2 linked regions of the Panacibacter ginsenosidivorans genome follow. The main gene of each other region encodes a partner of the protein of the gene in region 2 in a complex. Links are inferred from orthologs where the notes say so. Each region holds a gene or a part of one and is shown on either strand. Other genes may lie near its edges.

The links. The genes of interacting proteins can lie anywhere in the genome.
Region 1: the proteins of tsaE (region 2) and tsaD are in contact, whole or in part, in a crystal structure (PDB 6N9A), measured with the Thermotoga maritima proteins. The link is inferred for Panacibacter ginsenosidivorans from one-to-one orthologs. Residues at the interface, in WP_004082108.1 of Thermotoga maritima: Leu37, Gly38, Lys46, Lys57, Val59, Lys60, Ser61, Thr63, Phe64, Thr65, Leu66, Met67, Val69, Pro71, Tyr82, Arg83, Leu84, Asp86, Asp88, Phe89, Asp93, Ile128, Asp130, Glu131, Arg134; in WP_004082750.1 of Thermotoga maritima: Cys10, Asp11, Arg49, His50, Leu82, Gly84, Gly135, Gly136, Glu154, Thr155, Leu156, Asp157, Asp158, Ser159, Glu162, Asp165, Lys166, Arg169, Leu170, Tyr175, Lys213, Thr214, Leu217, Tyr218, Gln221, Arg222, Asn324.

Annotation. Positions count from the first base shown.
Region 1 is NZ_CP042435.1:5,000,267-5,003,750, forward strand. The notes cover bases 574-3,357. They hold tsaD (tRNA (adenosine(37)-N6)-threonylcarbamoyltransferase complex transferase subunit TsaD), read right to left. Parts: upstream 2,584-3,357; coding sequence 1,564-2,583; downstream 574-1,563. Other genes in these bases: eat (ethanolamine permease), read right to left, coding at 574-1,397; FRZ67_RS21190 (ABC transporter permease), read right to left, coding at 2,752-3,357. Outside these bases: more of eat, read right to left, coding at 60-573; more of FRZ67_RS21190, read right to left, coding at 3,358-3,484.
Region 2 is NZ_CP042435.1:1,517,888-1,521,972, forward strand. Bases 702-3,658 are described here. They hold tsaE (tRNA (adenosine(37)-N6)-threonylcarbamoyltransferase complex ATPase subunit type 1 TsaE), read right to left. Parts: upstream 2,409-3,658; coding sequence 1,995-2,408; downstream 702-1,994. Other genes in these bases: FRZ67_RS06285 (alanine dehydrogenase), read right to left, coding at 702-1,861; FRZ67_RS06295 (hypothetical protein), read right to left, coding at 2,466-2,750; FRZ67_RS06300 (T9SS type A sorting domain-containing protein), read right to left, coding at 3,356-3,658. Outside these bases: FRZ67_RS06280 (cupredoxin domain-containing protein), read right to left, coding at 1-252; more of FRZ67_RS06285, read right to left, coding at 647-701; more of FRZ67_RS06300, read right to left, coding at 3,659-4,085. UniProt on the Escherichia coli protein: Required for the formation of a threonylcarbamoyl group on adenosine at position 37 (t(6)A37) in tRNAs that read codons beginning with adenine.

The sequences.
Region 1 (3,484 bases), 3.5 Mb from region 2 along the record:
TATTCTTCAGTACAAGAGTGCGACGCAACGAAAGTTTAATAGCAGCACCAAAGTCTGGTTCATAAAATTGTCTCTTCAACTGCTTCGAGTAATTCATCTTCTACAGGTTGTTTATGTTTTCCAAGCGCCACAAAGATCATTAACGCAATTGCAAGACCCGTAAAGAAAATCAGGCTCAAATAAAAATTGTACCAGATGATGGCGATCAAACAAACAAATGATAACGCTAACGCTATAATTGGAAACCATGGATACAAAGGTGTTTTGAAAGTTGCTGCATCATGCAGTTGCTTTTTCATCTTTAACAAACTCATCATGCTGGTGCAATACATAACAACTGCACCAAGCGCCGATATAATAATTACTTTATCTGTTGTGCCAGAGTAAAGAGAGATCAAACCAACAATACCGCCTGCAATAAGCGCCCAGTGCGGCGTTCGGAACTTTTTATTTACCACACTTAATGCAGTTGGAAGAAATCCACTTCTTGATAATGCAAAGATTTGTCTTGAATAACCAATGATCAATCCATGAAAAGAAGCAATCAATCCAAACAAGCCAATGCCTGCAAAAATTTTCGTCCAGCTGTTTGTTTTGCCCAGCACCATACTTATAGATTCCGGCAACGGATAATCAATCCTACTCAATGCTTGCCAATCACCGATACCACCTGAGAAGATCATAACGCCTAACGCAAGTATCACTAACGTTGCAATGCCAAGTATATATCCTTTGGGAATATTACGACGCGGTTCTGTTACTTCTTCTGCAACCATCGCCACGCCTTCAATGCCAAGATAGAACCAAACAGCAAATGGCAATGCAGCAAATATTCCCGCTACACCATAAGGCATATTGTTGCGCATAAAATTTCCTGTTTCAAAATGCGGGGCAACAATTCCAAGAAATATCAGTAATTCGATAACCGCAAGAATAGTAACGATCAAATTGAAAACCGCGGATTCCTTTATACCTAATAAGTTTATAAGTGTAAACACAACATAACAACCAACTGCAGTGTACATAACAGGAATACTATCGTTTAAAAAATGCACGTAGCTGCCCAACGCAAATGCAATGGCTGGTGGCGCAAACACAAACTCTATAAGTGTCGCATAGCCCGCAATCAATCCGCCTAATGGCCCGTATGCTTTGTATGCATAGGCAAATGGTCCCCCTGCATGCGGTATAGCAGTAGTAAGTTCAGTAAAACTAAAAATGAATGTGATATATAAAACAGTAACGAGTAATGTTGCAATTAAAAAACCCAAGGTACCTGCAACGCCCCAGCCATAGTTCCAGCCAAAATATTCTCCGGAGATAACAAGGCCAACTGCCAAGGCCCACAAATGCACTGGCTTCAGTACTTTTTTCAGTGCAGTAGTTTGCTTGCTCATGGGCTTGAAACTACTGATAAAATCGCTGGCCAAAAAATTTGAAGAGAAGTTTTTATGCTACAAACTGCAATATTGCTATGAAGCTTTGGTTGTGTCACTCACTTGTACGTTCTGTTCATTATGCAGCGTGGTGCAGTCATGCTGATTGAGCAAAAGAGCTCATTCTTTACCATTCAGCTCTTGCAGTCGGGCTTATATCAAGTGCAGCAAATTCTTTATTTAAATATTTATAGTAAGCAGTTATTGCGATCATGGCAGCATTATCAGTGCAATATTCAAATGCAGGAATAAATGTGCTCCAACCATTTTTATCACCGTTTTCTTTTAATTCCTTGCGCAAACCGCTGTTAGCACTTACACCGCCAGCAATGCAAACATTTTTTACGCCTGTTTGCTTAACTGCTTTCTTCAGTTTCTTTATTAAAATATTGATGATGGTATATTGAACAGATGCACAAAGATCATTGAGATTTTTTTCAATGAAACTTGCATCTTCTTTTTGTTGCGCCTGTAAAAAATATAAGACAGATGTTTTTAAACCACTAAAAGAAAAATTGAGCTCAGGTATTTGTGGTTCTGCAAATTTGAATGCAAGTGGGTTGCCCTGTTGTGCATATTTATCTATTAGTGGTCCGCCGGGATAAGGAAGACCCAGCAACTTAGCACTTTTATCAAATGCTTCTCCTGCAGCATCATCAATGGTTTCGCCGATAACTTTTAGGTCATAAGGAGAATTGGCGAGAACAATTTGTGTATGACCGCCACTTACTGTTAAACATAAAAATGGAAAACCCGGTTTAGGATCTGCAATAAGATTAGCCAAAACATGCGCCTGCATGTGATGCACGGCAATCAATGGTTTGTCTAGTGCCAATGCCAATGATTTGGCAAATTGTGTGCCTACCAATAAACTTCCAATCAATCCCGGCGCTTGTGTAAAAGCAACGGCATCAATATCGTGAATAGTGAATGGCGAATCATGAATTTCTGCAGCTTTCTTTATAGCAGCATCAACAACGGGTACAATATTCTGCATATGTGCACGGCTTGCTAACTCAGGAACCACGCCACCATACTTTTCGTGCACTGTTTGATTGGCAATAAAGTTGGAAAGAATTCTTCCATCAACACAAACAGAAGCAGAAGTTTCATCGCATGAAGATTCTATTGCAAGTATTGTAGCCATGTTTTTATAAGGCTGCAAATGTACTATCTATCATTTAAGAAAAGCATCATTCCTGTTCTGCAAATGAAAGGAATGCCCACTTGCTGTTTATTTTAATGTTTAAGAACCTTCTCCGTCGGTTTGCGACGCAACGAAGATGCCATGTAAAGCAAAAAGCCCGTAACTAAATTATTTACTACGGATAGCTACAACAGGATTCATTTTTGCAGCAATTGATGCAGGGATGATGCCCGACAACACACCAAGTATAAGGCAGATAATAAAAGCAAGTACCATTACATTGGTTGATATGACAATAGGAAAAGGAAGAATGCCACTAAGCACCAATGCAAGACCACCTACCATCAATAATCCTATCAGGCCACCGATGATGCAGAGAAAAGCGCTTTCCAGAAGGAACTCTAACAGTATCGTTTTTCTTTTGGCGCCAATCGCTTTCTTCAGCCCTATCTGGCTGGTTCTTTCTCTCACAGTTACAAACATAATATTGGCAACACCAAAACCACCTACCAATAAACTTAAAAAAGCAATCACAGCACCGCCAATATCTACCTGGCCAAAGAATCCGCTTAACTGTTGGCTAAATAGATTAATATCGTTAAGTGCAAAATTATCTTCCTGCTTCGGGCTAAGTCTGCGAGCCTGTCTCATAATACCTCTTAGCTCATCAATAAGTGCTGTGGTGGCGATATTATCTTTTCCGTTTACCATAATAAACGGTTGAGAAAAATTACCATTTACGTCATATACAGAAGCATAACTGCGATACGTAAGTATAACGCAATGGTCGTAATCGAAACCACCAACAAAGCTCTGACCTTGCTTTTCGATAACTCCTACTACATCAAATTTTTTGCCGTCGAATGTAACTTCTTTGTCAATTGCTCTTTCAGGCTTATCA
Region 2 (4,085 bases):
CTTTAAACGGTACCGGAAATTTCTGTGCGCAGAATCTACAGGTCTGTTCCATGCTGTGGCACCTGCAGGTATCGTAACAGATGTGGTTGTATGAATACCATTTTTCCAAAGCCAGCGTATGGTATCTCCTACTTTGGCATTTACAGTAGCTGGTTTAAACTGAAAATCTGAAACCTTTACCGTGATAATGGTTGCGTTGATAACAGAAAAACTGCATATTATAAATGCAGTAAAAAGGGTAAATTTTTTCATGATGTAAGTTTTTTTTAGATTTTATTAATGAGGCACAGAAAAAACAGGCTTGGATAAAAAACAGCATTGGCAACAACACTTACCGTAAAGAAATATTATTCTTATGTAGCGCTTAATTCTTTATTACAAATGCATTGCTTATTCGCTGAAATTAAAACAGTGGTTTTGCAGGGGACTTGGTTAGTTATGGTACTTTATAACTGGCTAATTATAAAGATTAGGAAATTTATAATTAATTATATCTCATAAAAAAATTATCCTGCTGAACAGGTAAAATCCAATGCTGAACAAGATTGTATGTGAAAAGGCTGAAGAGTATTATGAACGTACAAGTGTGCGACGCAACGAATGCATCAAAATATTTTCGTAAGCCTGGCTAAAAAAATGAAATGATTTATCTTCTGCTGGCAATAAGCAGGTTGAGGTCTGTAAATTTAAGATCAAAACGCTGGCTGATATAAAAATTGGTAAGGTGGCCTTTATACATATACACACCATGACGTAAATTAAAATTGTGCCAGACCATTTCGTCAAGACCTCCTTCGTCACTGGCATCTAGCAAAAGCGGCATTAAAACATTGCTGATAGCATGACTGGCAGTCCTTGCAAAACCACTGGGAATATTAGGGACGCAATAATGAATAACACCATGCTTTTCAAATGTAGGATGTTGATGTGTGGTTATCTCACTTGTTTCAAAACATCCGCCACGATCTATACTTACATCAATAATAATACTACCGGGGCGCATAGCCATTACCATTTCTTCTGTTACAACGATCGGGCTGCGGCCATTTTCATTGCTTAATGCACCTACTGCAACTTCGCAGGTCTTAAGTTGCTTTGCAAGAATGCGGGGCTCCATTACGCTGGTCCATACACGTACACCAAGATTATTCTGTAACCGTTTTAAACGGTAAACATTATTGTCAAATACTTTCACTGAGGCACCCATTGCTAATGCAGTTCTTGTTGCAAACTCGCCCACCACGCCGGCGCCGATAATAATAACTTTTGTTGGTGGTATGCCACTGATACCACCAAGTAATACGCCTTTGCCACTATTAGGGCTGCCAAGATACTGCCCTGCAATAAGCATCACAGCGCTTCCGGCAATTTCACTCATACTTCTAACGATAGGATAGGTGCCACTGTCGTCTTTTAAATTTTCAAAGCCAAGTGCAGTAATACGTTTTGCCATCATTTGCTCAATGATGTTTTTTTGTAGTATAGAAAGATGTATTGGCGAAATAATGGTTTGGTTCATTTGCAGGTGCGGAAGATCCTGCTCTATTACCGGTGCACTTTTAATTAATATGGGTGCTTTATAAACTTCTGCTTTATCATAAGCAATACGTGCACCCGCTTCACTGAAATCTTTATCACTGTATTTGCTGCCTTCACCTGCAGTTGTTTCAACAATCACTTCATGACCATTGTCAACCAAAACGCCCACGGCATCGGGTATAAGCGCTACACGGTTTTCCTGGAAAGCCGTTTCTTTGGGAATACCAATATGCAGACTTGCACGTTTTGATTTTATATCCAGTGTTTCTTCTAATGTTTCGTAACTGAAAGAGGTACTTACAATAGGTTTTGATGTAGCCATTGAAATGGTTTGTGTTTGCAGTGAAAGTAAAATTAAAGAATTTAACGATAGGAAATTTATAATACAGGCTGCGGTTTTTCAGGGGAGCACCTGTTGCGTCGCAAGCACTTTATCTTTCTAATCATTGGGCGGCCTAAGTTTCAGTGTACAGTCTTCTTGTATTATTATTAATCGTTTCAATGTGTATATGCAAGGTATCATCCGGCAGCAGACCAGCCGCTTTATCCGGCCATTCTATCAGGCTAAGATTGCCACTTAATAAACTGTCTTCAATACCCGCATTTATAGCCTCTTCTTCATCTTTTAGCCTGTACCAATCCATGTGATAAATAATTCCTGCAACAGGGCTTTTATATTCATTGATAATAGCAAATGTAGGGCTGCTTATTACGTCTTTTACTTCCAGCACATCACACAATGCATGCACAAAAGTTGTTTTACCTGCGCCCATTGCGCCATGAAATGCCCATATTTTTTTGGATTGATGTTGCTGCCAGCATTTTCCTGCTGCCACTTTTATTTCATTGAGGGTAAACACAATTTCCATCCTGCAAAGATGCTGCATAAACAGCAGAGAAGCAACCGCACAAAAGCAATAAAATTTTTATAACAGCGCTTTTACAATGATTTCCCATTCCTGTTGCAAAGTAACCTCAGGCCTTAGCCTGCCTGCTTTTCTGTACCAGTAATCTGCGTTCCCTATATCACCTTCTTTACGGTGCAGGTAAGCATGAACCCAACAGGCAGTGCTGTCTTCCAGGTTATCAACCATTCTATGGGCTTTGTGCCAGTTAGCGTTTCCATCATACCACATAGACTGCAGGTAAACAGAGATGCCTCGGGGCAGTTTGTTATCTTTTATACTTTGCTGAAAGATTTCGAATTGCATAGAAAGCTTTCTTCAAAAATAAGAAAACCACAGCCGAATCGGCCTTGAAGAGAAAAAGGCTTATGTATGCTTATAAAAATATTCAGTAAAAAAAGTGTGCCGTGAAAAATCACATCCATTTGTGTGAAAAATCACATCATCTTATGTGAAAAATCACCTTTTTTAAAAGTTGGAGCCGCTGTAGTATTGCACTGTCCTTTTTTCAATACCCAATCCCGAATTGTTATTATCTGGAAACACCGTTGCTGATCAGTGAAAAACACCATTTTTTAAACCACTGAAATTCCGATTTGCTTCACTCTGTTTTAAGTAAGCTATTACTTTATACTTTACGAACTTCAGATGATTATTCCAGCTTATTTTTCATGCTTAATCAGAAAGAACTGCGCCTGGTACACAGTCGATGAACCTGCTGAGGAGCACTATAAAATCACACAGGGAAGCAGCATAACTGCTGTTGCTCATTAGTTTATTGTTCAGTCTAAATAAATAATAAACACATTCAAAATCAATCATAAATAACGTCGTCAATAACACCTTGGTTAAAAAGAAAAAGAGCCATCTTTTTCTGATGGCCCTTGAAAGAAAGTATTTGTGTTTTATCCCTATCCTTTTGTCTTTATCACCTTTACAGTTTGTGTCTTTAAACCCTGCATTACTCTTACAATGTACATTCCGGAAGCAAAATTGTTTCCAAATTTATATGTGTCTGTAATACTGCCTTTTATCTGGTATAGTTTCTTGCCATACATATCCGCTACAACAATTTCTACTGGTTCATTGGAATTGCTTTGCATTACCAATGTAAATACTGATGTTGCAGGATTAGGCAGTATTTTCACATTTAGCTTTTCAGTTGTTGGATCAACAATCTTTGTACCTGTATAAGTTATAGAAGCAGCAGTGCTTGAAACAGAAGCCGGTGGCAAACAATCTGCGGTACACTTACCCAAAAAGTCGCCATGTGCAAGATGCTCTGCAACAGCATCCTCATCCACACAAATTGTTACACAAGGATTCTTTGCACTGCCGGTTTTATGGCAGAGCGTAACTTTCACTACTCCGCTCTTACCTCCAAAACACCGAACGTCGTCAGCATGTATATGCTTAGTACAGGTTGTTACACATCCATTTGCATCTGTAATGATAGCAGTGATATTTGCATCAGCAAGCAATGTTAACTTAACATATGCTGAGTCACCGGCAGCTGTAATTGTTTTAGTAGAAACAGGACTAGGTCCGTGCGTAGAATCAGGATATAAAGGACAGCTGGTACCAATTGTATTTACACCGGCGCTGCCTATCCAGTTTTCATCTCCGGCATCATTAATTTGG